One region of the Klebsiella sp. WOUb02 genome, then DNA from elsewhere that is predicted to be linked to it. Evidence: predicted binding sites of a transcription regulator. Region 1 holds the regulator's gene; each other region holds the start of a gene.
What was found. The regulator LexA, encoded in region 1, represses DNA repair genes until DNA is damaged. The targets are predictions, from matches to a motif close to TNCTGTATGTACATACAGNA.
Positions count from the first base shown of each region.

Region 2: a site for LexA is predicted at 7,718-7,737, ahead of ABOC21_RS13515 (DinI-like family protein). Genes of this name have one in related genera too.
Region 3: a site for LexA is predicted at 2,319-2,338, ahead of dinG (ATP-dependent DNA helicase DinG). Genes of this name have one in related genera too.

Region 1 is NZ_CP170110.1:3,412,123-3,422,197, reverse strand. It holds gene malM (maltose operon protein MalM) at 1-476, shown strand, start outside; gene ubiC (chorismate lyase) at 664-1,161, shown strand; gene ubiA (4-hydroxybenzoate octaprenyltransferase) at 1,174-2,043, shown strand; gene plsB (glycerol-3-phosphate 1-O-acyltransferase PlsB) at 2,109-4,532, opposite strand; gene ABOC21_RS23565 (diacylglycerol kinase) at 4,662-5,030, shown strand; gene lexA (transcriptional repressor LexA) at 5,245-5,853, shown strand; gene dinF (MATE family efflux transporter DinF) at 5,925-7,241, shown strand; gene ABOC21_RS23550 (CsbD family protein) at 7,368-7,577, shown strand; gene zur (zinc uptake transcriptional repressor Zur) at 7,670-8,185, opposite strand; gene ABOC21_RS23540 (cupin domain-containing protein) at 8,300-8,788, shown strand; gene ABOC21_RS23535 (pyocin activator PrtN family protein) at 9,027-9,278, opposite strand; partial or broken gene ABOC21_RS23530 (TraR/DksA family transcriptional regulator) at 9,337-9,429, opposite strand; gene ABOC21_RS23525 (transglycosylase SLT domain-containing protein) at 9,420-10,075, shown strand, end outside.
Region 2 is NZ_CP170110.1:1,381,023-1,391,097, forward strand. It holds gene ABOC21_RS13475 (ABC transporter ATP-binding protein) at 1-1,716, shown strand, start outside; gene ABOC21_RS13480 (DeoR/GlpR family DNA-binding transcription regulator) at 1,826-2,572, shown strand; gene tnpA (IS200/IS605 family transposase) at 2,678-3,106, opposite strand; partial or broken gene ABOC21_RS13490 (oxidoreductase) at 3,209-4,284, shown strand; gene umuC (translesion error-prone DNA polymerase V subunit UmuC) at 4,415-5,677, opposite strand; gene umuD (translesion error-prone DNA polymerase V autoproteolytic subunit) at 5,661-6,098, opposite strand; gene ABOC21_RS13505 (IS1595 family transposase) at 6,133-7,089, opposite strand; gene ABOC21_RS13510 (hypothetical protein) at 7,422-7,616, shown strand; gene ABOC21_RS13515 (DinI-like family protein) at 7,770-8,015, shown strand; gene ABOC21_RS13520 (hypothetical protein) at 8,160-8,867, opposite strand; gene ABOC21_RS13525 (small membrane protein) at 9,181-9,300, shown strand; gene ABOC21_RS13530 (YnaM/YnfT family protein) at 9,563-9,670, shown strand.
Region 3 is NZ_CP170110.1:2,048,702-2,058,776, forward strand. It holds partial or broken gene ybiB (DNA-binding protein YbiB) at 1-35, opposite strand, end outside; gene dinG (ATP-dependent DNA helicase DinG) at 161-2,305, opposite strand; gene rhlE (ATP-dependent RNA helicase RhlE) at 2,512-3,855, opposite strand; gene cecR (transcriptional regulator CecR) at 4,116-4,793, shown strand; partial or broken gene hlyD (secretion protein HlyD) at 4,790-5,786, shown strand; partial or broken gene ABOC21_RS16840 (ATP-binding cassette domain-containing protein) at 5,779-7,520, shown strand; gene ABOC21_RS16845 (ABC transporter permease) at 7,522-8,643, shown strand; gene ABOC21_RS16850 (ABC transporter permease) at 8,702-9,808, shown strand; gene ABOC21_RS16855 (YbhQ family protein) at 9,872-10,075, opposite strand, start outside.

The DNA.
Region 1 (10,075 bases):
AAAAGATTTACGTCCTGGTCTTTACCACGCCGCAGGATCTGCAGCAGACCACCAAATTAATCGATCCGGCGAAGGCCTACGCCAAAGGTACCGGTAACGCGGTACCGGATATTCCGGACCCGATTGCCAGACATACCACCGAAGGTTCCCTGAGTCTGAAAGTGAAAACCTCTTCCGGCTCCAGCGTGCTGGTCGGCCCGCTGTTTGGCTCCTCCGGCCCGGGTCCGGTGACCGTTGGTAATACGGCCGCGCCGGTATACAGCGCGCCGGTCGCCGCTCCGGCCCCGGTCGCCGCGCCGGCGGCGAAGAGCGAGCCGATGCTGGACGATACGGAAACCTACTTTAACAACGGCATCAAGCAGGCGGTTGCGAAAGGAGATATCGATAAAGCCCTCAAATTGATGAACGAAGCCGAGCGCCTTGGCTCGAAATCTGCCCGTTCCACCTTTATCAGCAGTGTAAAAGGCAAGGGGTGATCGTTTCCCCACAATGCTGATGTTTAGGCACAGCCTTTAGGTGCGTCCGCCTGGACGCACCTTTTTTTCTCGCGCGCGGCTTCTGTTGCATGGCTGTTGCGCGGAAGATCGTATCTTGATGTTTGCCCGCCCCGATCGGCCTATTCTGCGATACAATGCCTACACGTTATGTATCGGAGAATCAGGCATGTCACATCCTGCGCTTACGCAACTGCGTGCGCTGCGCTATTTTGCCGCTATGCCCCCGCTCGAACCCTCGCTGCGCGACTGGCTGCTGCTGGAAGACTCAATGACCAAACGCTTTGAGCAACAAGGGAAAAAGGTTAGCGTTATGCTGGTCAACGAAGCGTTCGTCGGACGCGAGGCGCTGGTCGGTGAAGAGGCGCTGCTGCCGGATGAAGCGCGTTACTGGCTGCGGGAAATCATTCTCTGCGCCGATAATGACCCCTGGCTGGCCGGGCGCACTATCGTCCCGGAATCGACGCTGAGCGGTCCCGAACTGGCGCTGCAGCAGCTTGGGCAGACGCCGCTGGGCCGCTATTTGTTCACGTCTTCGACGTTAACCCGTGATTTTATTGAAATTGGGCGTTATGCAGAGCTCTGGGGGCGTCGTTCCCGCCTGCGGCTGAGCGGTAAACCGCTGCTGCTGACTGAACTGTTTCTGCCCGCATCGCCGCTGTATTAAGAGGAAGAGAAAATGGAGTGGAGTCTGACGCAGAATAAGCTGTTGGCGTTTCACCGCCTGATGCGTACTGACAAACCGATCGGCGCGCTGCTGCTGCTGTGGCCGACGCTGTGGGCGCTATGGGTGGCGACGCCGGGTATTCCGCCGCTGTGGATCCTGGCCGTCTTTGTCGCCGGGGTGTGGCTGATGCGCGCCGCCGGCTGCGTGGTCAACGACTACGCCGACCGCAAATTTGACGGTCACGTTAAACGTACCGCGCGTCGTCCGCTGCCGAGCGGGGAGGTGACGGAGAAAGAGGCCCGGGTGCTGTTTGTCGTGCTGGTGCTGCTCTCGTTCCTGCTGGTGCTGACCCTCAATACCATGACCATTCTGCTGTCGGTGGCGGCGCTGGCGCTGGCGTGGGTCTATCCATTCATGAAGCGCTACACCCACCTGCCGCAGGTGGTGCTGGGCGCGGCGTTTGGCTGGTCGATTCCGATGGCTTTCTCCGCGGTGAGCGAATCGCTGCCGCTGAGCTGCTGGCTGATGTTCCTCGCCAACATTCTGTGGGCGGTGGCCTACGATACCCAGTATGCGATGGTTGACCGGGACGATGACCTTAAAATCGGCATCAAATCGACGGCGATTTTGTTTGGCGAAAACGATCGCCTGATTATCGGCATGCTGCAGATCGCGGTGCTGGTCATGATGGCGGCGGTAGGGTGGCTGAACGGTCTGAGCTGGGAGTATTACTGGTCGCTGTTTATTGCCGCGGGGCTGTTTTTCTGGCAGCAGAAGCTGATTTTCCGTCGTGAACGCGACGACTGCTTTAAAGCGTTTTTAAACAATAACTACGTCGGGCTGGTGCTGTTCCTCGGTCTGGCGATGGGCTATATGGCCTAGTTTTCTCTGGCAGGATCCTGACTCCCCCCGGCTTACGTAGCGCAAGCCGGGGCAAGTCTCAGGCGCTACGCTTCATCCTGCGCGGCGCTTTCAATCGTCAGACGCACGTCCGATGTAATCAGGTTCGCCAGCATCTGGTAAACCTTCAGCGTCTCTTCCGGCTCGGCGTCGCCGGTATCGCTAATATAGCCTTCATCACGCAGCGTCAGCACCAGCGTACTGAATACCGCCTTATCGAAGAACTCCGGCGCGTTGATGCCGTGCAGCACCGACAGGCGCTGGGCCATCGTACGGCTCTCTTTCTCCAGTGAACTGCGGTTAATCGCCGGATTCGCGCTCAGCAGCCAGAAGGTGATGGCGTAGCGCTGGAGGGTTTCGCGCGCCCCGGCGGCCAGCAGCTGCAGCAGGCGGGAGTGCGACGGGTTGATGCTTATCTCGTCATCGCTCAGCGCCAGCAGGCCCTGACGCTGCATCTCCGCGGTCAGCGCATCGATAACGCTCGCCAGCTCTGCTTTTTCCCAGCGCAGGAACAGTTCGGCCTTCAGCAGCGGATAGAACATCTCGACGTGACGCAGCACCTCCGCGCGGGTGATTCGCCGATGCTGGGTGACAATCGCCGCCAGCAGAGAAGGCATCATCAGCATATGGGCGATGTTGTTGCGATAGTAGGTCATCAGCACCGCCTGCTCGCGCGGCAGGATGATGATGTCGCCGATGGTGTCCTTCTCGACCTCGAATTTATTCATCTTCAGCGCGTGGTCAATCAGCTCGCTGGCGGTAGCCGGCGGCGTGGTCGCATCCGGAGAGTAGGGCACGTTACGCAGCAGGTCGAGATAGCACTCCAGCTGCTGGGTCAGCTGTTCGCGGGTCAGCGAACGCTGGCGCGACGCCAGCAGAGCGGTACAGCACAGGTTCATGGCGTTCGCCGCGCCGGCGTTGTTGATGCGCACCATCAGATCGGAGGCGATGCTGTTTACCGTCGGCGTCAGCCACGACGGGCGGATGGCTTCGATAGGATCGATAGACTCGCGCCACTCCGGCACGTGCTGGTTGAGCCAGGTCATCAGCGGCAGCGGTTCGCCGAAGTTAACGTATCCCTGGCCGAGGTTACGCAGCTTGCTCAGGCCGCGCAGCATCTGCGGCAGGCTCTCTTTCTCTTTCGTCGCGCCGCGCAGCTCTTTGGCATAGGTCCCGACCTCCATCACGTGCTCGTAGCCGATGTAGATAGGAACCAGCGTAATTGGCCGGGAGCCGCCGCGCAGCATCGCCTGGATAGTCATCGATAGGGTGCCGGTTTTCGGATCCAGCAGGCGCCCGGTACGGGAGCGTCCGCCCTCGACGAAGTACTCCACCGAGTAGCCGCGGCTGAACAGCTCGCCAAGATATTCGCGGAACACCGTTGAGTAGAGCTTATTGCCCTTAAACGTCCGGCGAATAAAGAACGCGCCGCCGCGGCGGAAAATCGGCCCTGCCGGCCAGAAGTTGAGGTTGATGCCGGCGGCGATATGCGGCGGCACCAGCCCCTGGTGGTAAAGCACGTAGGAGAGCAGCAGGTAGTCCATATGGCTGCGGTGGCACGGAACGTAGACGATCTCGTGCCCTTCGTGCGCCAGCTGCCGCACGCGCTCGGCGTTGTGAACGTTAATGCCCTGATACAGGCGGTTCCAGGTAAAGCCCAGCACGCGGTCGGTCAGGCGAATCATCTCGTAGGAGAAGTTGGCGGCGATCTCTTCCATCAGCGCGATGGCGTTTTGCTGCGCCTTCTCGTGGGAAATTTTCTTGCTGCGGGCTTCGTCTTCCACCGCGCGGGCGATGGCTTTTGACGCCAGCAGCTTGTTGAACAGATCCTGACGCGCCGGCAGGCGCGGGCCGACGGCGGCCAGGCGCTGACGGGCGAAGTGCATACGCGCCACGCGGGCCAGCTTCTGGGCAATGGTTTTATCGGTGCCGTGCTCGGACGCCATTCGGCGCAGCGACACCGGCGGCGAGAAGCGCACGAAGCTGTCGCGGCCCAGCCACAGCACGGCGAAGAATTTCTGAATGCCGTTAAGCATGCGCAGCGGCGGATTGAGTTCGCCCTTTTCGCGCCCGGGCGCACGACCAAACATCACTGAAACCGGCACCATTTGCACGTCGAGGTCAGGGTGGTTGCGGTGCAGATCGAGGTAGTCGTGGAACAGCTTGATGGACTCTTCTTTCGGCGTGTAGTAGGTAAAGACGCGCGGGCCGCCGTGGATAAAGACGTAACGCGGCAGCAGGGTACCGTCGATTTCCAGCGGTTCGAGCGGATCGGCTAAATCGTGCTCCAGGCACTGCGCGCGCAGCGTCAGCAGGTCTGCCTTCGAGTTATAGGGCAGAACGTACATAATCGGACGCGAGGTATCCAGTCCCAGTTCCTGAGCAGGCTCTGCGGGAATAGACTTGCTTTTTACCAGCAGCCGTAATGGTAAATTCAGTAATTTATAGTAAATTCGTTGCCAGCCGGACATAAACGATGTGAAGCCTCTGGTTAATCATGCAAATGCGCGGCAAGAATAACAGAAAGTGCGCAAAATTTCCGTTGCCACGCGGCAAACGCGTACACTCATTGACGTCATTTACATAAAAAGGTTCTTTTGATGGCCAATAATACCACCGGGTTAACCCGAATCATTAAAGCGGCAGGGTATTCCTGGAAAGGTTTTCGTGCGGCATGGATAAATGAGGCCGCCTTTCGTCAGGAAGGTATCGCCACCGTTATTGCCATTGCGATCGCCTGCTGGTTGGATGTTGACGCCGTTACGCGCGTGCTGTTGATAGGCTCGGTCCTGTTAGTGATGATAGTCGAAATTCTTAATAGCGCGATTGAGGCGGTGGTGGACCGGATTGGCCCTGAGCACCATGAGCTTTCCGGACGGGCGAAGGATATGGGTTCCGCGGCGGTATTTCTGGCGATCGCCATCGCGCTGATCGTCTGGGTGACGCTGCTGTGGGCGCACTATCGCTAAGCTTCCGCAGCATCAGGCCGCCCGGTCGCCCTCCGTGCGGCTTTTTTTGCGCCGCGTGGAGCAGCAGCGCTTCGCCGCAACTCCCTTCGCGCTAACCGGCCGTAGCGGGCGGCAAAAGAAAAGAATCTCCTGATTTTTGTGTGAAATTTGATTCCAAAATCACCGTTAGCTGTATATACTCACAGCATAACTGTATATACACCCAGGGGGCGGGATGAAAGCGTTAACGACCAGGCAGCAAGAGGTGTTTGATCTCATCAGGGATCATATCAGCCAGACGGGCATGCCGCCGACGCGTGCGGAAATTGCTCAGCGCTTGGGGTTCCGTTCTCCAAACGCGGCGGAAGAGCACCTGAAAGCGCTGGCGCGTAAAGGCGCTATCGAGATCGTTTCCGGTGCCTCCCGCGGTATCCGTCTGCTGACTGAAGAAGAGCCCGGCCTGCCGCTGATTGGCCGCGTCGCCGCCGGCGAGCCGCTGCTGGCGCAGCAGCACATCGAAGGCCACTTCCAGGTCGATCCGGCCATGTTCAAGCCGAACGCCGACTTCCTGCTGCGCGTCAGCGGAATGTCGATGAAGGACATTGGTATTCTGGACGGCGATCTGCTGGCGGTACACAAAACGCAGGACGTGCGTAACGGGCAGGTTGTGGTCGCGCGTATCGACGAAGAAGTGACGGTAAAACGCCTGAAAAAGCAGGGTAACGTCGTCGAACTGCTGCCGGAAAACAGCGAGTTTTCACCGATCGTGGTGAACCTTCGCGAGCAAAACTTTACCATTGAAGGTCTGGCCGTCGGCGTCATTCGCAACGGCGAATGGCTATAAGCGTCCTCTCTTAACGCAGCATCGTCCGATGCATGATGCTGCGCTGTCTCTCCTCGCTCAGGCTCTTCCCCATGCTTTTTAATGCTGCTGATAAGGCCCTGTGGCGCCTGGCGCTACCGATGATTTTCTCCAATATCACCGTCCCGCTGCTGGGGCTGGTGGATACGGCGGTTATCGGCCATCTTGATAGCCCGGTTTACCTCGGCGGCGTGGCGGTCGGGGCTACGGCGACCAGCTTTCTGTTCATGCTGCTGCTCTTTCTGCGCATGAGCACCACCGGCCTGACGGCGCAGGCGTTCGGCGCAAAGGATCCCGTTCGCCTGGCGCGCGCGCTGGTGCAGCCGCTTGGGCTGGCGCTGGCCGCCGGTCTGCTGATCGTTCTGTTTCGTATGCCGCTCATTAACCTGGCGCTGCATATCGTCGGCGGTAGCGAAGCGGTGCTGGAGCAGGCCCGGCGTTTCCTCGAAATTCGCTGGCTGAGCGCCCCGGCTTCGCTCGCGAACCTGGTGCTGCTGGGCTGGCTGCTGGGCGTCCAGTATGCCCGCGCGCCGGTGATCCTGCTGATTGTCGGCAACCTGCTGAATATCGTCCTCGACCTGTGGCTGGTGATGGGCCTGCACATGAACGTGCAGGGCGCGGCGCTGGCGACGGTGAGCGCCGAATACGCCACCTTTATCATTGGCCTGCTGATGGCGAAACGCGTACTGACGCTGCGCGGCGTGTCGTTCGCTATGCTCAAGGGCGCCTGGCGCGGCGATATCCGGCGGCTGCTGGCCCTGAATCGCGACATCATGCTGCGCTCCCTGCTGCTGCAGCTCTGCTTTGGCGCGGTGACCGTGTTTGGCGCGCGTCTGGGGGGCGATATCGTGGCGGTGAACGCCATCCTGATGACCATGCTGACCTTCACCGCCTATGCGTTAGACGGCTTTGCCTACGCCGTGGAGGCCCACTCCGGGCAGGCCTACGGCGCGCGCGATGGCAGCAGGCTGCTGGAGGTGTGGCGTGCGGCCTGCCGACAGTCTGGCACGGTCGCGCTGGCTTTTGCGCTGATCTACAGCGTGGCGGGAGAGCAGATTATCGCTCTGCTGACCTCGATACCCTCGCTCCAGCAGCTCGCCGACCGCTATCTGTTCTGGCAGATGATTCTGCCGACGATCGGCGTCTGGTGCTATCTGCTGGACGGGATGTTTATCGGCGCGACGCGCGGCAGAGAAATGCGTAACAGCATGGCGGTGGCCGCTGCGGGCTTTGCCTTAACCCTGCTGACTTTGCCGGTACTCGGTAACCACGGCCTGTGGCTGGCGCTGACGGTATTCCTGGCGCTGCGGGGCCTGTCGCTGGCGCTGATCTGGCGACGGCACTGGCGGCGCGGAACCTGGTTTTCATAACGCATTCTGTCGTTAATATGGTTAAAGATTCCGAATAATAAAATTAACCCAGCATTCTCATCTATAGTTAATCCTATGTCCGGCACACAGCGGGCTGTTAACTCACCGAACGATGAGGACTGAATTATGAATAAAGACGAAATCGGCGGTAACTGGAAACAGTTAAAAGGTAAAGCGAAAGAGCAGTGGGGCAAGCTTACCGACGATGATATGACCGTCATCGAGGGCAAGCGCGACCAGCTGGTCGGTCGAATCCAGGAGCGTTACGGCTACGCGAAAGATCGGGCGGAGAAAGAGGTGTCCGACTGGGAAACCAAAAATGACTACCGCTGGTAGCGAGCAGATTTAGAGCGTTAACCCTTTGTTATTGCCTGCCCGAATGTGACAAGGATGTGCGAAAACCCCTGATTCCCGCTGCGGCTAACGCCTCAGCGGGCTTTCTTTTTCATCTGAATCGTGTGGTCGTGATGGCAGCGATCCGGCGCGTTACAGGCCTCTACCTCGACGCAGCTCGCGCACAGGCCGTGCGCTTCAATCACGTTATGGCGCAGGGCGAAGCCCATTTTTGCCGCCAGCGTATGCATGATGTCCTCCACGCCTTCCGCGCACTCTTCTTTCACCACCCCGCAGCGATCGCAGATAAACATCGCTGAGCTGTGGGTTGGCTGATCGAACAGATGGCACAGCACGTAGCTGTTGGTCGATTCCACCTTGTGCACGAAACCCTGCTCCAGCAGAAACTCCAGCGCGCGATAGACCGTTGGCGGCTTGGCCTGCGGCTCTTTACCGCGCAGGAGATCGAGCAAATCGTAGGCGCTGATTGCCCCCTGCTGCAGGCTCATCAGGCGCAACACTTCCAGGCGCTGCGGAGTCAGGCGCACGCCCCGCTGCGCGCAGAGCTTTTCAGCATGCGCTAACATGTCTTGCGAAGTGGACTTATCCATGAGCATCCTCTGGTTGCGTAACGATGAAGTTGTTACTTTATCACGATCCAGGCAAAACGCCGAGAACCCACGGTTTGTGCTATACCTGATGCATCTCATTTTCGGGAGAAAACGATGAAACGACCTGATTGCATTCGACATTGGCGCGAGCTGGAGGGGCCGGATGACGCCACCTACCCCGACAGCGGCGAGCTCTTTTCCATCGGCGCGCCGCTGGCCCGCGGTCTAAGGCTAAACCGGCTGGGGATCCATCATGAGCGCCTGCCGCCGGGACGGCGCACCTCTTATCCGCATGCGGAAAGCGATGAAGAAGAGTTCATCTACGTGCTGGAGGGGTATCCGGAGGTGTGGATAAACGGCTATCTGTGGAAGCTGGAGCCGGGGGATTGCGTCGGTTTTCCCGCCGGTACCGGGGTATGCCATACCTTCCTGAATAACACCGAGGAGGAGGCGTGCCTGCTGGTGGTAGGCGAAGCGAACAAAAAATTTAACCGGATCTACTATCCGCTTAACCCCGGCTACGCCGCGACGCGTCAGGATCGCTGGGTCGACCATCCGCCGCAGTTCTTCGGCCCTCACGACGGTAAGCCGCGCAGGAAATAGCCTTTTTTCCACCTCGGATACGGCCATTGGCGCTATGCGCCTGTGGTTTATCTTTGTGCTATAGTAGCGCCCCTTTTTACCCGGATGCCTATTTATTCGCCATGATGCCAGAATCAACGCCAACCGCTTTTGCTGCCCACCGTTTTTCCATCGCCCCGATGCTCGATGGGAGTTATACATCTTAATAAACAGATGGTTGTGTTATCACGGTGTACTATTGGTGTACCAAAACGATAAACTATCTGCAATTCTTTAACTCATCTTTAGCGGCTTTTCGGCGCATATCAATGAATTCCGCGAGATCGGCAACATGAACCATTCGCGGGGATTTCTGGCTGTCACCCACACGGAAAGTGGGTATCGGTAACTCACCACAGCCCGCTTTTTTATCCGCCGTTGCCGGCCGCATACCAAGATATCGCTCTGCAATAACCGACAGTGGTATCGTGGATGTCTCAAATTCAGCCATCAGCAAAAACATAGTATTCATACCCACCTCACACCACTTTCAGGCCACGACAGTGGCACCAGCGCTCAAACATCCGCTTAACCACTTCCCGGCGCCGTTCCGGTATTTCGTCGCCGCAGCAACAGCAGTGAGTAGCTGAAACTGCGTTATGGTTGATGCGACATTTCGCAATGGCGGCTTAACGTTGACGAGGCTGGCGCCAGAAAATTTGATGCTGTGATTGTTGGAACAACACTCAAGGCGATCGAGCTGGGTGCTAAGATCGAACTGGCCGCTGCGTCGGTCGTTGCGTTCACCGCCAAAATCGCCAGTAGCCTCGATAACCTGTACTGGGCTTCCCAGCGCACCGGTGCAACGGTGCAAGGTATCAAACAGATAGGGTATGCCGTCAGCCAGATGGGCGGCAGCGTGGACGCCGCCCGCGGCTCACTGGAAAACCTGTCACGGTTCGTACGTAACAACCCTGGCGCCGAGGGGTTCCTGAATCGCCTGGGCGTTCAGACCCGCGATGCTAAGGGCAACATGCGGGATATGGCGACGATCTTCACCGGCGTCGGCCAGCGTCTTAGCAGCATGCCGTACTATCGTGCTAACCAGTACGCGCAGATGCTGGGTATTGATGAAAATACCCTGATGGCAATGCGTCGCGGTATCGGCCAGTTCAGCGCCGAATATACCGCAATGGCAAAGGCGATTGGCTATAACGCCGATGTGGCCGCCGTCAGCTCAAATAAGTTCATGACCTCGCTTCGCTCCTTCGGTCTTATGGCAGGCATGGCGCGGGATAAAATCGGCTCTAATCTGGCTAACGGACTGGC
Region 2 (10,075 bases), 2.0 Mb from region 1:
ACCCTTAATCCGGGCGAAACGCTGGCCATTGTCGGCGAATCGGGTTCGGGAAAAAGCGTCACCGCAATGGCCATTATGCGCCTGCTGTCATCGCGCAACAGCCGCACGGAGGGCGGCGTGAGCCTCGGCGGCAGGTCGCTGCTGGCACTGCCGGAGGAGGAGATGCGCCGCATCCGCGGCGCCGAGGTGGCGATGATTTTTCAGGAGCCGATGACCAGCCTCAACCCCGGCTTTACCATCGGACATCAAATCGCCGAAGTCTTTATTCATCACCAGGGATTATCCAAACGCGAGGCGAAGCGCCAGGCGATTGCCCTGCTGGAAAAGGTGCGTATTCCCCACGCCGCGCAGCGCTATGACGAGTATCCGCATCAGTTTTCCGGCGGCATGCGCCAGCGCGCCATGATTGCGATGGCCCTGGCCCTCAAGCCTAAGCTGCTGATCGCCGACGAGCCGACCACCGCCCTCGACGTGACGATTCAGGGGCAAATTCTCGACCTGATTAAAACGCTGCAGGCGGAAAACAATACCGCGGTGCTGTTCATTACTCACGATATGGGCGTGGTGGCGGAAACCGCGGATCATACGCTGGTGATGTTCCGCGGCGATGCGGTTGAATGCGCGCCGACGCCGGGGCTGTTTTCCGCTCCCCGGCAGCCCTACACCCGCGCGCTGCTGGCCTCGGTGCCGGCGGCCGGCGAAATGGCGGCCGTCACCGCGCCGTGCCGGTTCCCGTCGGTGGATTTGCAGACCGGCGAAACCCGGCGCTACCCGCCCGAGGCCACGCTGCCCGACAGATCGCAGCCGCCGGTGCTGTCGGTAAAGAATCTGGTGACCCGCTTCCCGGTTAAGCGCGGTTTTTTCAATCAGCTGGCCGGTCATATTCACGCCGTGGAGAACGTCAGCTTCGATTTGTGGCCGGGGGAGACGCTCTCGCTGGTAGGCGAATCGGGCTGCGGTAAATCCACCACCGGGCGCAGCCTGATCCGCATGATTCAGGCGCAGTCCGGCGACGTGACGCTCAATGGCTATAGCGTCCTGCAGGCCGACCGGGCGCAGCAGAAGCGCCTGCGTCAGGATATGCAGATGATTTTCCAGGATCCCTTCGCCAGCCTCAACCCGCGGCTAAAGATCCAGGAAACGCTGATTGAGCCGCTGCTGGAAAACGGGCTGGCCACCCGCCAGCAGGCGCTGGCGCGCTCGCAGGAGCTGATCGAAAAGGTCGGGATGAGCGTGTCGGTGCTGAACCGCTATCCGCATGAGTTCTCCGGCGGCCAGCGTCAGCGCATCTGCATCGCCCGGGCGCTGGCGATGAATCCGAAGGTGATTATTGCCGATGAGTCGGTGTCGGCGCTGGACGTTTCGGTCAAGGCCCAGGTGGTCAATTTAATTATCGAACTGCAGCGCACCATGCAGATCGCCTTTCTGTTTATCTCGCACGATATGGCGGTTATCGAGCGCATCAGCCATCGAGTGGCGGTGATGTATCTCGGAGAAATCGTCGAGATTGGCCCACGGCAGGCGATTTTCACCCATCCTCAGCACCCGTATACGCAAAAGCTGATCGCGGCGATCCCCAAGACCGATCCCGCGCGTCGCCATCTGCTGCGCGAAGGCAATAACGACGAGCTGCCGACGCCGTTTCGCGATAACGCCTGGCAGCCCCCCGCCCGCAGCTATGAACAGGTTGGCCCCCAGCACTGGGTGATGCGCTAGCCTCCCTGCCCGCAGGCCCTCTTGCGAGGCGCCCGCGCGCGCGGGATTTCTTTTGCGGCAAAATGCTGTATTATGCAATTTATTGCAGCAATTTGCAGGATTGAAAACCGTGCACAAAACCGCCAGACAAAAGTTCCTCCTGGATATCATTAGCGAAAATGGCCAGGCCAGCATCAGCGATCTGGTCGCCAGGCTGCAGGTTTCCGCGGACACCGTGCGCCGCGACCTGAGCGATCTGCAAAAGCAGGGGCTGGCGCAAAAGAATCACGGCGGCGCTATCGCCCTCGACCTGTCGGCGATGAACCGCCAGGGCAGAAATGCCCTGCTGCCGAAAACGAAGCAGCGCTTAGGCAAAATGGTGGCGGAGAAAATCCCCGCCGGCTCGACGCTCTTTTTAGATGCCGGCAGCACCGTGCTGGCCGTCGCCGGCCACATCAAGGGGCCGATGACCGTCATCACCACTTCTTTAGATATCGCCCAACACTTCAGCGACCGGGCGGATATTCAGCTGATCCTACTGGGCGGCAGTTGGGATATGCAGCAGCGCCTGTTTGCCGGCAGCGCCACCCTCGCCCTGCTCGCGCGCTATCGGGCTGATATCGCCATCCTCGGCGCCTGCGCGCTGCATGCGCAGCTGGGCCTCAGCGCCAGCCAGGAGGCGGACGCCGAGATCAAGCGCGCCATGCTGGCCGCCAGTACCGAGTGCTGGCTGGTTGCCGACCATCTGAAGCTGAACCACTGCGAGCCCTATCTGGTCGCCGGATTAGCAGAAATTGATCAGCTATTTTTAGACACGGCCTGGGAAGAGGCCGGGGACGACATTTCAACGCACATCAACATCGCTGACGCTCAATAACGTGGAGAGAATAATGAACAAAGTAAGTATCCTCCGGCAGAGCCGGAGGCTTTAGGGTGAGCGCCTCAAAGGCGCCGACAAACCATGAGCCGCCCAGGGCGGCTGCTATACGTTCAGTTTCATTTGATCGTATCGTTCGTCTTCTCTCTCCTGGTTGCGTATGTACGCCCTGACCGTGGCTTCATCCAAACCAACGGTTGAAACGAAATAACCTCGAGCCCAGAAAACTTCACCGGTGAAGTTTTTACCTCTGCCGAAGTGTCGTGCTATCGCTATCGCACTTTTTCCCTTCAGATAGCCGACTACTGTCGATACCGAGTACTTTGGCGGTATGCTGATGCACATGTGGACATGATCGCGCATCAGATGCCCCTCCAGAATCTGACAGCCCTTCTGGCTCGCAAGCTCGTGGAATATTTTTCCCAACTCATGCCGCAGCGCACCATATAACCGCTGCTTCCGGCGTTTAGGGATATAAACCACGTGATATTTACAGTCCCATTTCGTATGGCTTAAGCTCTGATAGTCTCTCATCACGAATCCTCATCTCTTGGCGGAGATTTCAGATTCGCGCGACTGACTTAAAGGTCAAACCTTTCGGAGTCCCCCGGCAAAGCCGGGGGTTTACCGGATTTAATTATCGCCGGTAACGGTAAGAACATTAATATTGCGCTGATCGGTTATGGGTTCGTGGGCAAAACCTTCCATGCGCCGCTGATCCGCGCGATTGACGGCCTGAAGCTAGCCGTCGTCGCTTCTCGCGATGAGGAGAAGGTTAAGCGTGACATTCCCGACGTCACCGTCATCGCGTCGCCCGAAGAGGCGATTCAGCACCCGGATATCGATCTCGTGGTGATCGCTTCCCCTAACGCCACGCACGCCCCGCTCGCTAAGCTGGCGCTGAACGCCGGTAAGCACGTGGTCGTCGATAAACCTTTTACCCTCGATATGCAGGAAGCGCGCGAACTGATCGCCCTGGCGCAGGAGAAGCAGTCTGCTGCTCTCGGTGTTCCACAACCGCCGCTGGGACAGCGACTTCCTCGGGATCAAGCAGGTTATTGAGCAGGGGCTTATCGGCAACGTTAAGCACTTTGAGTCGCATTTCGACCGCTTCCGCCCGGAAGTTCGCGTGCGCTGGAGAGAGCAGAACGTGCCGGGCAGCGGCCTGTGGTTTGATTTAGGACCGCACCTGATCGATCAGGCTCTGCAGCTGTTCGGCCTGCCGCAGTCGGTGCAGGGCAACATCGCCACCCTGCGCCAGGGCGCTGAGATCAATGACTGGGCGCACGTAGTCTTAAATTACCCTCAGCATAAGGTCATTCTGCACTGCAGCATGCTGGTTGCCGGCGGCAGCGCGCGCTTTACCGTTCATGGTGACCAGGGCAGCGCGGTTAAACAAAAAGCCGACCAGCAGGAGAGCCAGTCTGCTGGCGGGCGTCATTCCCGGCAGCGCAGGCTGGGGCCAGGATGACGATAGCCTGAGCATTTTTGACGCGCAGTCGCAGGTTCAGCAAGTGAGCGCGCCGCAGGGCGATCAGCGTCAGTACTACATCAACGTGCGCGACGCGCTAAACGGCAGGATTGAAAACCCGGTGCAGCCGCTGCAGGCGCTCGCCGTGATGGCGGTACTGGAGGCCGCCGTTCGCTCCGCCGAAACCGGCACGCTGCAGACGTTAGAGCTGACCGCCGACGAGCTGGCCGCGCTGAAGTAATCCTCGCATTAACGTGGCCTGCGGCCGCGCAGGCCACGCCCTTCTCCCGGCCTTCACACGGGGCGTCGCTTTCAAAGGCCATCGTTTACGCTCGCTCCGGCGGCAGATCGCTTGCGGCGGCGCAGGCGGCCTATTTGACAACGGGCAAATCGGCGTAGCGGGTCGTATAGCAGGGCGATAGCATCTCGCGCTTCATCGCCCAGCTTTGTTGCATGCCCTGCCCGGCAAACCACACGCTGCCGCGGCCCGAGCTATTCAGCCGGTCCAGCGCCTGCATCAGCGCGGCGCTGTTCGCCTGCGGCTGATACTCATCAAACAAATTGAGCTGCGCCACGCCCTGGCTGAAAAAATCGCTCAGCATGATACCGGCCTTCATATAGCGAAAACCCTCCTTCCACGCCCTGTCCAGCGCATGGATCGCGACGCGAATAATGTCCCGGGTATCGTTAGAGGGCATTGTCAGCCGACCGCTGGCCTGGGGAGCGTAGAAGGCTTCGTTTTCGGCATGCGGGCTGGTACGCATAAAGACGCTGACCACGCAGCAGTACTGCTTCTCGGCCCTGAGCTTTTCCGCCGCGCGCTCAGCATAGGCGCAAACCGCCTGATGCATATCGCTATATTGGGTAATACGGTGGCTAAAGGAACGGCTACAGATAATCTGCTGTTTGGCCGGCGCAAACTCATCCACCTGCAGACAGGATTCCCCCCGCAGCTCGCGCACCGTGCGCTCCAGCACGACGTTAAAGTGCTTACGCATCACCCAGGTCGAGCTGTCGGCAAGCTGCAGCGCGTTTTCGATGCCCATCAGCTCCAGCTTTTTTGCGATCCGCCGGCCCACGCCCCACACTTCATGCACCGGCACCAGAGCGAGCAGCTTACGCTGGCGATCGCGATGCGATAGCTCAACCACGCCGCCGGTTTGGCGCCACTTTTTAGCTGCGAAATTAGCCAGCTTGGCGAGCGTTTTGGTCGGCGCGATGCCAACTCCCACCGTGAGCCCGGTATGCTTCAGGACCCGATCGCGCATTTGATGGCCAAATGTCTCAAGCGGCATATAGCCGGAGATACCGGCTAAATGAACAAAGGCCTCATCGATGGAATATACTTCAATCCCCGGCGCCATCTCGGTTAGGGTCATCATCACCCGGTGGCTGAGATCGGCATAGAGCGCGTAGTTCGAGCTAAAAACCGCCACCTGCAAACGCTGCAAATCGTCCTTAATTTTGAAGTAAGGCGCGCCCATGGGGATGCCCAGCGCCTTTGCCTGCGCCGAGCGTGAAATAATACAGCCATCGTTATTTGAGACCACCACCACGGCTTTTCCCTGCAGGTCTGGCCGGAAGACGGTTTCGCAGGAGGCGTAGAAGCTGTTGACATCAACAAGCGCGAACATGGCGGTGTGATTTTAAGCTGAAGGTGACCACGCCAAATATTTGCAGCTCCTCTCCCGGCTGGCAGACGACAGGAGAGTAGTTGAGGTTACGCGGCATGAGCTGAAGGAACGGTCGGGTTTGCAGTTGCTTTACGGTAAACTCGCCGGCTACGGCGGCAATCACAATATCGCCGTGCTCTGCGGTCAGCGAGCGGTCGACCACCAGCAGGTCGCCATCGTCAATCCCGGCGTCCGTCATTGAATCACCGCTCACCCTGACAAAGTAGGTCGCATTTGGGTGCCTGATGGCCAGCTTGTTCAAATCGAGGGTATCTTCGACATAATCCTGGGCCGGGCTGGGAAACCCGCAGGGCACAAGATCGCGAAACAGCGGTACCAAAAAGCGCTGCGACGGCTCAGCCGACTTGTAGAACGTCAACATAAACTCACCTGGCATAATTACTGTATTTATATGGCTATGTTTGCAAAGTATGTTGGTTATGCCGTAATGCAATTTGTAGCCAGACTTTCACATCAATTACGGTGGTCTCAAACAGCCGCCTCCAGGCCAGATAATTCGGCAGATATGCAGTCCCTACACCATGAAATCGCTTCATCCAGCCTTTTAAACGACTGATATAGCCATTCACATGCTGTATATGGAATACACTGTCGATAACACGCTGATTATCCAGTGCTATAAGACGGTAGTGGTTCATCCCGTGTTCACTGGCAAACGTCCTGTACCAGCTGGCACCGTCCGTACACAGAATTGAATCCTTGTCTGCTATCGGCTCAAGGAATCGATGAATATTTTCAGTATCAAATTCCGGGGGGATGCAGTCACTCACACGCCCCTGCCGGTCACAGGCTATGACGACTGGCACCTGTTCCTGTTTTTTTCGCTTATCCACCTCCCCGCCGCGTTTTCTGGCTTTTCGGTGAATGATGTTGCGTTTGCCTTTGCTGGATTCAGGGAAAAAAGTCTCATCGGCCTCAATGATCCCGGACAGGGGATTTATATTATTTGCTGCGGCTGAAGCCAGAAAGCGATGACGCCATCTGAATGCTGTTGTCAGATCAATCCCTGTACGCCTTGCGGACTCACGTAATGTCAGCCCCTCCTGCATACAGCGCAGATAATCGAACCATTTTTGATGGTAATGGAGCCGGGCCAGCGGGCTTCCGGTCAGGCTGTTAAAGGTTTTTCCGCAATCCTTGCAACGATATCGTTGTATGTCTGAATCGCGTCCCCAGCGGATTGCTTTTTCACTGTGGCAGTGAGGGCAACATAACTCAGGCGGGCTGGTGTCAATAACGGAAGCGGTATCCGTCTGAAGGTTGTCATTCAGCCAGGTAATGAGATGAAGTCGGGTATTAGCAGGCAGGGATGAAAGAAGACTTTTGATCTGTATAACGTCTTGCTTTTTCATGGGAACCTCCGAGAGGGGACGTCTTTATACAGTATTATGTACAGTATAGAGAAGTTTTCCAACGGAGACTGCAAACATAGCCATTTATATACAGTATTAATAAATCATCCGGGTTAGGCAAGCCGCTTATGCCACCTTATCGCGAAGGTCTTGAAGTTCCGCCATATTTAGCCGAACGCGCGGCTCACCGTGCTCTGCGGCGTTAAAAATAACGCGTCTCTGGCAATCTCACGTAATTCGTAGCAGGATAGAGGCCGTAAGCAGCGCGTTATGGTGAGGTGCCATAGCGCAAGCTATGGCGATTCGTCCGACATACTGAACGGGAGATTCTTATGTACTACACGCTGGGAGATACCACCCTCCACTTTTATCGCTATCAGTGCCGTTTCTACGTTGCCCACTGGGATGGCGGCAACGTAATGTCCGACAAGTTCAGTCAGTTCATCGAGCTGATTACTGAAAAAACGGGAATTGATGCGAAGAACGTCGAGGCGGCCGCGCGAGACTATTTTAACAACGTCGATTAAACGTCGTTGCGTGGCGGGATAAACGACCGCCGCTCATTACGTAAAAGCCCCGTGCCGGCCGGCGAGGCGAAAAACGCGCGCTGTTCTCCCTCTTGCCTTGACACTGTACAAAAAAACAGTATAACTACTGCCTACCGTTACAGGAGCCAAAGCATGTTTGTAGAACTGGTTTATGACAAAAGAAATTTTGAAGGGTTAGTCGGAGCCAAAGAGACCATTATGGCTGAACTCACGAAACGTATTCACCGCATTTTTCCCGAGGCCGACGTTCGCGTAAAGCCGATGATGACGCTGCCAGCAATCAATACCGATGCCAGTAAGCATGAAAAAGAGCAGATCGCCCGCGCCGTTCAGGAGATGTTTGAAGAAGCGGATATGTGGATGACCGCGGACGAATAGGCCGGGCCGCAGCGTTGACACCAACGGCGGCCTTTTCAGGGACCGGCGTTAGCATTGACCAATACCGCTCCCTGGACATCAATTTCCCCTGCGGATATTTTCCCGGCTACCGGCGCTGCTCGCCGGCCGTTTAAATACGCCCGCCTACTCGCCAAACTTAAATTTAGGCTCCGGCAAAATCGGCGGTGTTGAGTCCTCAAAGCGCAGCCAGTGCTGCCAGATATCATGAACCTGCAGCTCAATAAGCTCTTGCTGGCGTAAAGCCATCATCGCCCCGCTCCGCGTGCCGCCTTCAGAATCGATCCCGGCCGCGGTAGACGCCTTATCAATTAAATTATCCCAGGCTTGACCTTCATCATTAAATGCCGACAGCGTTTTCTGTAAATGAGCCGGATCGTCCCTGCCGTCCTGCTCTATTCTTTTCGCGGCCGCCGTCAGATACTTATCCTTCACCCAGCCGATCTGCGCGAGTTTCTTTGCCATGCACTCATTAATATCGATCGTGGTCTGCTGCGGCATCCCAAAACAGCTAATGCTGAAAGTTTCAACGCCATCGTTTAAATCGCTGCCGGGCTGATTTCTGTCATCTGAAGCCAGAGAAACAAGGGGCAGCGCCAATGCCAGGCAGAAACATGCCCCCTGAATAGTACGCAATTTCATATTCATAGCCTGAATAAAGTGAGATGCCCTGCAGATTAACCTAACCATGGCGCCCGGGGAATGGTTCCCGTCCTGCCCATAGCCATTTTTTAGCGGCGGGTTTGCCGCAAAAAAACGCAGGCAACGACCAGCGGGTACGGCAGACGTCACCGATCGGCGGCACGTTTTTCCTCTCCTGCGCGGTTCATCCAAAGATGGACCCATGTTTCTAATTTGTTTCAGTTAGTTAGTTCATCAACGCGGAGCGGATGATGCCCGCTATTGGCCCGAGCGACCCAAATCGTCCTCAGCACTTTTAAGCAAAATAACGGCAATTTATTGAAGCAATATGCTGAACTTAAGCGCAATTATCGATATTAAAATCCAAAATTAATTCAAAATTATCATTTAAAAAACTTTTCTTATAACCATGAAAAATATTTCATTAGGATTTTTCTTAAGGCGGGAGTAAATTTCTTCGCATAAAAGCAAGAATATCCATAAATTTCTCGGGGAATAAATGCGTATGGCGAATTTACTTTTTCTGGCACTGGCGGTTGCGCTACTCCTGGTCGCTGTTTTTTCTCTTATTTCGTATATAGGAGATCGCAAGAAACAAAAATTTACGTTCAAAAAAAGACGCTAACGGCAGCAAAGTCAGGGAACGAACGCGCGTTTAGTCTCTTTAACCCACGCCGTTGCGCGATCGCCCAGACCGTCCTTGAACGGCATCTATTTGCATTACCTTGAATAAACAGAATTATTGCGCATCCCCGGCTTAGGGAGGCGCAATATATTATTATGCGTAACGTCAGGCCAGCGCATCCCGAACGAATTCCGCTTATTTATGGAACTATTGCTCAGGTACGTAGTCTGACCACTGTCAGTATTAAACTATCGAGATTGCTGTGACCACACTTATGATTGTTGTAACAACGCTGGCCTTACTTAGCCTGTTGGCATTGAGCCTGGCAAAAGTTGGCATCGCCGTATCCAATAACCCCGACGAATTCTGATTACCCTTCGGGCCGTTAGCGAACCTCCAGGACTCTCTATCGCTGATTCTATGCTACCGCACGTCAGCGATAATCGTTTTTCCCCTCTCCTTTGCAGAAAAAGCATATTGCGCACCTTGCTCTTACCGCCGCTGGCGCGCAATCCCACTTTTCAGGGCCGCGGCATCTCCACGATTTATCGTCCGCGCGCTGGCCGTGAAAATAGCCGGCAAATCCTACTTCTTCTTGCGCTTGCGTCGATATTTACGCTTAAATTTCAGGTCTATAGCAAAAATAACCACAATCACGCCAACAAGCCATAACAGAGTAGCACCGGTTTCAGCAACGTTCACAACGTCCCTTTATCTATCAATTAATGTTATGGGTCATGCTAAGGACCCTATGAAACCAGTAAGCAACCGTTTT
Region 3 (10,075 bases), 1.4 Mb from region 1:
CGTCCGACTTCTTTAATGATCTTGGTGTAATCCATCGAAGATTCCTCTTATCCGCCCTGCTTCACGCGATACGCAGATTGCCGCCGTATTCTTCCGGCAACCCGTCACCGACGGCGTGAAGGAGGAGGAGTCGTGCTGCTCACATTGCCGACCTGCGCCGCTAGCGACGTTTGCGACGCGTCTGTTTTGTTTTACTTTTTACTATAACCTCCGGGACGGCAGGCTGCTCTATCGGAAACACGGGTAATGCATTCAGTAAACGCTTGCCGTAATTTTTGGTCAACAAACGCTTATCGTAAATCACCACCTCCCCCCAGCAGCCGTGGCTGCGGATCAGGCGGCCGACCTGCTGAATCAGGTTGAAAGAGGCGCTCGGCAGGCTTTGCACTTCGAAGGGGTAGCGGTTCAGGCTTTTAAGCCACTCGCCTTCGGTGATCACCACCGGGCTGTCGATCGGCGGGAAGGCAATTTTGTGAATATGCACCTGACTCAGCAGCTCGCCCTTGAGATCCAGCCCCTCGGCGAACGACTGCAGCCCGACCAGCACGCTACGTTCGCCGCTCTCCACCTTTTTACGATGCAGTTCCACCAGCCGATAGCGGGGCTTATCGCCCTGCACCAGCAGCATCAGGCGCAGATCGGCGACGTACTCGAGAAAACGCTGCATCGCCCGCCCGCTGGCAAACAGCACCAGCATCCCGAGGTGCTTTTTGCTCTCGACGTGCTCGCGAAAGCAGGCCGCCATTTCGGCAATATGCTGCTCTTCGTTGTCGATGACCGGCTCATAGCGCATCTGCGGGATGATAATTTTTCCCTGCTCGACGTGGTTAAAGGGGGAATCCAGGGCGACGAAGCGATCGCCGGCCTTCTCCTTGAGGCCGCTCATCTCCTGCAGGCGAGAAAAGCTGTTCAGCGAGCGCAGGGTGGCGGAAGTGACGACAATATGCGGCACGCTGCGCCACAGCAGCCTTTCCAGCTGTTCACTGACGCGGATCCCGACGCAGTGGAACCAGATATGCGCCTGGCCGTCGCGCAGAACGCGGGAGGCCCATTTAGTGACCGGCGCGCCGGATGACTGCGCCAGCGACGCCAGCCGCCACAGCTTGCTCTGGCTTTCAAACATGCCCAGCGCGCGGTTCATTTGCAGCAGCACCCGGTGCAGGCGAACCACGTCATGGCTGCCGGTTTTTTCGCTGAGATCGTTCAGAAACAGCTCCGCCAGGCCGCGCAGCGTCTCGGTCAGTTTGGCCAGCCGCTGGCAGATATCCATCACCTCCTGCGGCAGCTCCCCCATCGGGAAGCGGTACTCGGCTTCCTGACCGGCGGGCATGTAGAGATTCAGAATATTATTCAGCGCAGAGATAAGCTCGGACAGCTCCTCGCAGTGGGCGCTCAGGCGCTCGGGGTTCGCCAGCGGCGGCGTCGTTTTGGGACGAAACTGCTCCATACAGGTCGCCACCAGGCGGGTGAAAAGATCGAGCTGTAGCCGATACCAGGGAGCGGTAATCTCGGCGCTCATCTCCAGCGCATCCCGGGCGACGTCGGGCAGATGGTGGCCCTCATCGAGCACCAGCAGCAGATTTTTCGGCTCCGGCAGCACCGCTTCGCTCTCCATCGCCGCCATCACCAGCGCGTGGTTGGCCACCACCACTTCGGCCTCCTGAATCTCACGCCGGGCGACAAAGAACGGGCATTCGCGGTAGTAGTGGCAGTTGCGGTTCAGGCAGCTTGCCTTATCGGTGCTCAAGCGGCCCCACAGCGCGTCATCGATGGTCTTATCGCTATGATCGCGCAGGCCGTCCCATCTGTAGCTATCAAGATCGCCCTTCAGCGTGGCGCACAGCTTCTGCTCCGCCTGATTATTCGGCGTAAGCTCGTCGTCAAGAAACGCCAGCAGGTCCTGCTGCGTCGGCTCGGTGCTGGCCAGCGCGTTGAGGTTACGCGGGCAAACGTAGCGCCCGCGGCCAAAGGCGGCGGTAAAGCGCAGATCGGGAATAATTTTACGCAGCAGCGGCAGGTCTTTGCTGAAGATCTGGTCCTGCAGGGCAACGTTGGCGGTGCTGACCACCAGCGTTTTTTGCTCTTCGCGGGCAATGGCGATACCGGGAATCAGGTACGACAGGGTTTTCCCGACGCCGGTCGGCGCCTCAATCGCCAGGTGCCTTCCCTCTTCCCCGGCGAGCGTTTTCGCCACGTCAGCAATCATCTGCCGCTGCGGAGTACGGGGAATAAAGTCAGGAATCTGTTCCTGGAGCGCCTTATACCAGGCGGCGATTTGCGTTTTTAGCGCAGTGGTCAAAGCCATGAGAAAACCTGAATACTGTATAAACAGCCACTATTGTGACACTTTTTGCCTGGCTGGAGGAATTTCTTTCTGCGCAAACGGGGATCGTACTCGAGGTTTAGCATCAGGCGGGGAGTTCCGGGCGGGAAGTCCCACCCGGAGAATCAAACCTGCATCCGCGGGCAGCGCCGGGCTGCCGCAGGGATAGCAGGTTTGCGGAAGTGCTGTTACTCAGCGGCCGCCGGCTTGCGCGAGCGACGACGCTGCGGTTTGCCGTCCTGAGTCCGCGCTTTCGGCGCGTCACCGTCGCTGCGGCGCGGCGAAGAGTGCTGACCGCGACCCTGGCTCTGACCGCCGCGACCCTGACTCTGGCCGCGACCGCCGCCACCGCGCTGCTGGCGACCGTTCTGAATCGGCTCGGCTTTGATGGACGGATCCGGCTCATAGCCGGCCACGCTGATGCGAGGGATCTCTTTTTTCAGCAGACGCTCGATGTCGTGCAGCAGCTTATGCTCATCAACGCAGACCAGCGACAGCGCTTCGCCGGTAGCGGCGGCGCGGCCGGTACGGCCGATGCGGTGGACATAATCTTCCGGCACGTTCGGCAGCTCATAGTTCACCACGTGCGGCAGCTCTTCAATATCAAGGCCGCGCGCGGCAATATCGGTCGCCACCAGCACGCGAATACCGCCGGATTTAAAATCAGCTAACGCGCGGGTACGCGCGCCCTGGCTTTTGTTGCCGTGGATAGCGGCGCTACGAATGCCGTCTTTGTTTAGCTGTTCCGCCAGGTGGTTGGCGCCATGCTTGGTGCGGGTAAAGACCAGCACCTGCTGCCAGTTGCCTTCGCCGATCATCTGCGACAGCAGCTCGCGCTTGCGCTTCTTATCGACGAAATGCACGTACTGGCTTACCTGCTCGGAGGCCGTGTTGCGCCGGGCAACTTCGATTTCCAGCGGGTTATGCAGCAGCTTTTCCGCCAGCGATTTAATCTCGTCGGAGAAGGTTGCCGAGAACAGCAGGTTCTGGCGTTTCGCCGGCAGCTTCGCCAGCACGCGGCGAATATCATGGATAAAGCCCATATCCAGCATCCGGTCGGCTTCATCCAGCACCAGCACTTCAACCTTATCCAGGCTGACGGCGTTCTGATGTTCCAGATCCAGCAGACGACCCGGCGTTGCCACCAGGATATCGACGCCGCTGCGCAGCTTCATCATCTGCGGGTTAATGCTCACCCCGCCGAACACCACCAGCGAGCGGACGTTCAGATACTTGCTGTAATCCCGGACGTTTTCGCCAATCTGAGCGGCCAGCTCACGGGTTGGGGTGAGGATCAGCGCGCGCACCGGGCGACGGCCCTTCGCGTGCGGTTCTTGCTGGGTCAGATGCTGAAGCAGCGGCAGGGTAAAGCCCGCCGTTTTGCCGGTGCCGGTCTGGGCGCTGGCCATCAGATCGCGCCCCTGCAACACCGCAGGGATCGCCTGCTGCTGAATGGGGGTTGGCTCAACATAACCCTGTTCGGCAACAGCGCGCAGGATTTCAGGATTCAGGCCAAGGGAATCAAAAGACATAACAACTCCAAACCGCCCCGGCCTTATGCAGGCGTAGTTTTCGGGGAGATTATTGCGAAAGAGATGGCAAAAACCACAATGCCATGAAGGGGCGCAGTCTAGCAGGTTTTGTGACGTATCGCATAAAATATCCCCGCGGGGGTTTTTCTGCGAAAGCAATCCCGGCCGATCGACCAGCAAAAGAGTCTTCACCATTGTGGACAGTTCCGCGAATTGGTCATACTCTTAATCAATCGATTGATTAATTTTTTTCAGGTGCGATGAATACCACTCCCGCGACCAGCAAAGGCGAACAGGCAAAAAGCCAGTTGATTAGCGCCGCCATCGCCCAGTTTGGCGAATATGGCCTGCATGCCACCACCCGCGACATTGCCGCCCTCGCCGGGCAAAATATCGCCGCAATCCCCTACTACTTCGGCTCAAAAGACGATCTCTATCTCGCCTGCGCCCAGTGGATAGCCGACTTTATCGGCCACAACTTTCGCCCCCACGCCGAAGCGGCGGAGCGGCTGCTTGCCGAGCCGCACCCGGATAAAGAGGCCATGCGGACGCTGATCCTCGGCGCCTGCCGCAATATGATCCTGCTGCTGACCCAGGATGACACGGTAAACCTGAGCAAATTTATCTCCCGGGAGCAGCTGTCGCCCACCCCGGCGTACCAGTTGATCCATGATCAGGTGATCGCTCCGCTGCACCGCTATCTGACGCGCTTAATCGCCGCCTTTACCGGACTCGAGGCGGACGACACACGAATGATCCTGCATACCCACGCCCTGCTGGGGGAGATCCTCGCCTTTCGCCTCGGGCGAGAAACCATTTTGCTGCGCACCGGATGGACGCAGTTTGATACCGAAAAAACCGAGCAAATTTATCAGGTTATTACCTGCCATATTGATTTCGTTCTGCAAGGGTTATCGCAAAGGAGTTTGGGATCATGAAAAAACCGCTCATCGTCGTCCTGGTGGTGCTGCTGCTGATCGTTGCTATGGGCGGCGGCTGGTGGTGGTATCAAAGCAGCCAGCAGAAGGGGCTGACCCTGTATGGCAACGTCGATATTCGTACCGTGAATATGAGCTTTCGCGTCGGCGGACGGCTGGCCTCGCTAAGCGTGGACGAGGGCGATGCTATCAAGGCCGGGCAAACCCTGGGCCAGCTCGACCGCGCCCCTTACGAAAACGCGCTGCAGCAGGCGCAGGCCAACGTCTCAACCGCCCAGGCGCAGTATGACCTGATGATGGCCGGCTACCGGGCGGAAGAGGTTGCCCAGGCCGCGGCGGCGGTCAACCAGGCGCAGGCCGCCTATGAATACGCGCAGAACTTCTACCAGCGTCAGCTGGGGCTGCGCAAAAACAGCGCCATTTCCGTCAACGATCTCGACAACGCGCGCTCCGCCCGTGACCAGGCCCAGGCTACGCTGAAATCGGCGCAGGATAAGCTGCGCCAGTATCGCGCGGGTAATCGTCCGCAGGAGATCGCCCAGGCCAAAGCCAGCCTGGAACAGGCGCAGGCCGCCTTAGCGCAGGCGCAGGCTCGATCTGCACGATACCACGCTGGCCGCGCCTTCCGACGGCACGCTGATGACCCGCGCCGTTGAGCCGGGCAGCATGCTCAGCGCCGGGGCGACCGTCATGACGCTGTCGTTAACCCGCCCGGTATGGGTTCGCGCCTACATTGATGAAAAGAACCTCGGCAACGCGCAGCCCGGACGCGAAGTGCTGCTGTATACCGATAGCCGTCCCAATCAGCCCTGGCACGGCAGGATTGGCTTCGTCTCGCCCACGGCTGAATTTACGCCGAAGACCGTAGAAACGCCGGACCTGCGAACCGACCTGGTGTACCGCCTGCGTATCGTGGTAACCGATGCCGACGACTCCCTGCGCCAGGGGATGCCGGTCACCGTCGCCTTCAGCAGCGGAAACGGACATGAGTGAGGAGCTTATCACCCTCGACGGGCTGAGCCGCAGCTTCGCCGGCATGACGCGACCCGCCGTCGCCCCGCTCAGCCTGCACCGTGCGCTCCGGCTACGTCACCGGCCTGGTCGGCCCCGACGGCGCGGGGAAAACCACCCTGATGCGCATGCTCGCCGGGCTGCTCAAGGCGGATAGCGGCAGCGCCAGGGTAATCGGCTTCGATCCGATTGCCGACGATAGCGCCCTGCACGCGGTGCTCGGCTACATGCCGCAAAAGTTCGGCCTGTATGAAGACCTGACGGTCATGGAGAATCTGACGCTGTATGCCGATCTGCGCAGCGTGACCGGCGAAGCGCGGCGGAAGATTTTCGACCGCCTGCTCGAATTTACCTCCCTCGGCCCCTTCACCGGGCGGCTGGCCGGTAAGCTCTCCGGCGGGATGAAGCAGAAGCTGGGGCTGGCCTGTACGTTAGTCGGCGAACCGAAGGTGCTGCTGCTCGACGAACCGGGCGTCGGCGTGGACCCCATTTCGCGCCGCGAGCTGTGGCAAATGGTCCACGAGCTTGCGGGAGACGGAATGCTGATCCTCTGGAGCACATCGTACCTTGATGAAGCGGAGCAGTGCCGCGAGGTGCTGCTGATGAACGAAGGCCAGTCTGCTGTATCAGGCAGAGCCCCGTTCCCTGACCCAAACGATGGCCGGCCGCAGCTTTTTGGTCTCCAGCCGCGAAGAGAACAACCGCCGCCTTCTGCAGCGGGCGCTGAAGCTGCCGCAAATCAGCGACGGCGTGATTCAGGGCAAATCGGTGCGTCTGATCCTTAGGAAGGAGGCCGGCATTGATGAGCTGCGCAATCACGCCAGCCTGCCGCCGCTGGAGATCGCCGAAACCGCGCCGCGCTTTGAGGATGCGTTTATTGACCTGCTGGGCGGCGCCGGTACTGCGGAATCGCCGCTGGGGGCGATTATTCACAGCGTCGAAGGCTCCCATGATGAAACGGTGATCGAAGCGCAAACCTTAACCAAAAAATTCGCCGATTTCGCCGCCACCGACCACGTTGATTTCAAGGTTAAGCGCGGGGAAATTTTCGGCCTCCTCGGCCCTAACGGCGCGGGCAAATCGACCACCTTTAAAATGATGTGCGGCCTGCTGGTGCCAACCTCCGGTAAAGCGCTGGTGCTGGGTATGGATCTGAAGCTCAGCTCCGGCAAGGCGCGCCAGCATCTCGGCTATATGGCGCAGAAGTTCTCGCTATACGGCAACCTGAGCGTGGAGCAAAATCTGCGCTTTTTCTCCGGCGTTTACGGCCTGCGCGGCCGGCTACAGGACGAAAAAATCGAGCGCATGAGCGAAGCCTTCGGCCTGAAGGAGATCGCCGGCCACGCCGCCGACGAACTGCCGCTGGGCTACAAGCAGCGGCTGGCCCTGGCCTGCTCGCTGATGCACGAGCCGGATATCCTGTTTCTCGATGAGCCCACCTCCGGCGTCGATCCCCTCACCCGCCGTGAATTCTGGCTGCATATCAATAGCATGGTGGATAAAGGGGTGACGGTGATGGTTACCACCCACTTTATGGACGAGGCCGAATACTGCGACCGGATCGGCCTGGTCTATCGCGGCAAGCTTATCGCCAGCGGCACGCCGGATGCGCTAAAGGCGCTGGCGGCTAACGATGAGCAGCCGGACCCCACCATGGAGCAGGCGTTTATCACCCTGATTCACGACTGGGATAAGGAGAATAGCAGTGAGCGCTAAAATGCTGTCATGGCGGCGCGTGCGCGCCCTGTGCGTCAAAGAGACGCGGCAGATCGTGCGCGATCCCAGCAGTTGGCTGATTGCGGTGGTGATCCCGCTGCTGCTGCTGTTTATCTTTGGCTACGGCATCAATCTTGACTCCAGCCGGCTGCGGGTCGGCGTGCTGCTGGAGCAGCAGAGCGAAGAGGCGCTGGATTTCGTCCACACCATGACCGGTTCGCCCTATATCGACGCCACCATCAGCGATAACCGCCAGCAGCTGATTCAGCTTATGCAGGCCGGGCGGATCCGCGCGCTGGTGACCATCCCGGTGGATTTTGACCAGAAGATGGCCCGCCCCGGCGACGACGCCCCCATTCAGCTCATTACCGACGGCAGCGAGCCCAATACCGCTAACTTCGCCCAGGGCTATATCGAAGGTATCTGGCAGATCTGGCAGCAGCAGCGGGCGGAGGATCGCGGTGAAACCTTCGAGCCGCTGATTGACGTGCAGACCCGCTACTGGTTTAACCCGGCGGCGATCAGCCAGCATTTTATTATTCCCGGCGCGATCACCATCATTATGACGGTGATTGGGGCGATCCTCACCTCGCTGGTTATCGCCCGCGAGTGGGAGCGCGGCACTATGGAGGCGCTGCTCTCCACCGAAATTACCCGCGTCGAACTGCTGCTGTGTAAGCTGATCCCCTACTATTTTCTCGGCATGCTGGCGATGCTGCTGTGCATGCTGGTGGCGGTGTTTATTCTCAATGTGCCCTACCGCGGCTCGCTGGTGATTCTGTTTTTCATCACCAGCCTGTTTTTGCTCAGCACCCTCGGGATGGGGCTGCTGATTTCGACCATTACCCGCAACCAGTTTAACGCCGCCCAGGTGGCGCTCAACGCCGCCTTTCTGCCGTCGATTATGCTGTCCGGATTTATTTTCCAGATCGACAGCATGCCGGCGATAATCCGCGCGGTGACCTACGTCATTCCGGCGCGCTATTTTGTCAGCACCCTGCAAAGTCTGTTTCTGGCGGGCAATATTCCGGTGGTGCTGCTGGTAAATCTGATGTTTCTGATCGCCTCGGCGGCGATGTTTATCGGCCTGACGTGGCTGAAAACCAAACGGCGCTTAGATTAGGGCATTAGCCACTCCCCTACGGTCGCTATCCGGGGGCAGCGTAAAGAGAGAACTGAAGATGTTTCATCGCTTATGGACGTTGATTCGCAAAGAACTACAATCGCTGCTGCGCGAGCCGCAGACGCGGGCGATTTTGATTATGCCGGTGCTGATTCAGGTGCTGCTGTTCCCCTTCGCCGCGACCCTGGAGGTAACCAACGCCACCATCGCTATCTATAACGAAGATAATGGCAGGCACGCGGTTGAGCTGACGCAGCGTTTTGCCCGCGCCAGGGCGTTCACCCATATCCTGATCCTCAAAAGCCCGCAGGAGATCCAGCCCACGATTGATGAACAGAAGGCGCTGCTGCTGATCCGCTTCCCGGCGGATTTCTCGCGCAACCTCGATAGCTATCGGACCGCCCCGCTCCAGCTGCTGCTGGACGGCCGCAACTCAAACAGCGCGCAAATCGCCGCCAACTACCTGCAGCAAATCGTCAAAGAGTATCAGCAGGAGCTGCTGGAGGGGAAAGCGAAGCCCAACAACAGCGAGCTGGTCGTACGCAACTGGTATAACCCCAACCTCGACTATAAGTGGTTCGTGGTGCCGTCGCTGATCGCCATGATCACCACTATCGGCGTGATGATCGTCACTTCGCTATCGGTTGCCCGCGAGCGCGAACAGGGGACCCTCGATCAGCTGCTGGTTTCGCCGCTGGCGACCTGGCAAATTTTCGTCGGCAAAGCGATACCGGCGCTGATCGTTGCCACCCTGCAGGCCAGCATCGTGCTGGGAGTCGGGATCTGGGCCTATCAGATCCCCTTCGCCGGCTCGCTGCTGCTGTTCTACTTTACGATGCTGATTTACGGGCTTTCGCTGGTGGGATTTGGCCTGCTGATTTCGTCGCTGTGCTCGACTCAGCAGCAGGCGTTTATTGGCGTATTTGTCTTTATGATGCCGGCAATCCTGCTCTCCGGCTACGTTTCACCGGTAGAAAACATGCCGCAATGGCTGCAGGACGTGACGTGGATAAACCCCATTCGTCATTTTACCGATATTACCAAGCAGATTTATTTGAAGGACGCGAGTCTGGAAATCGTGTGGGGAAGTTTGTGGCCGCTACTGGTCATAGCGGCCACCACGGGGTCAGCGGCGTATGCGATGTTCCGCAGAAAAATCGCCTGATCCCCGCCATTGCTCAGGCTGCCTCGGCGTTAGCCTGCCCTTTCTTTGCCCCCGGTCACATAGCTATCTATGCTTCGGGGGGTTCGCGGCGCTGCCGCCCTGATGCAACCCAAACTTAGAGTAGCGGTTTTTATCTTTCGCCAGCAGCGATACCACCGCCGGACCGGCCAGAATAACCAGCCCGGCAAGCGCCAGCAGCAGGTTATTGTGCAGCACCCGCGACAGCAGCCACAGTACGATAACCGCCACGCCAAAGTACCAGGTGGT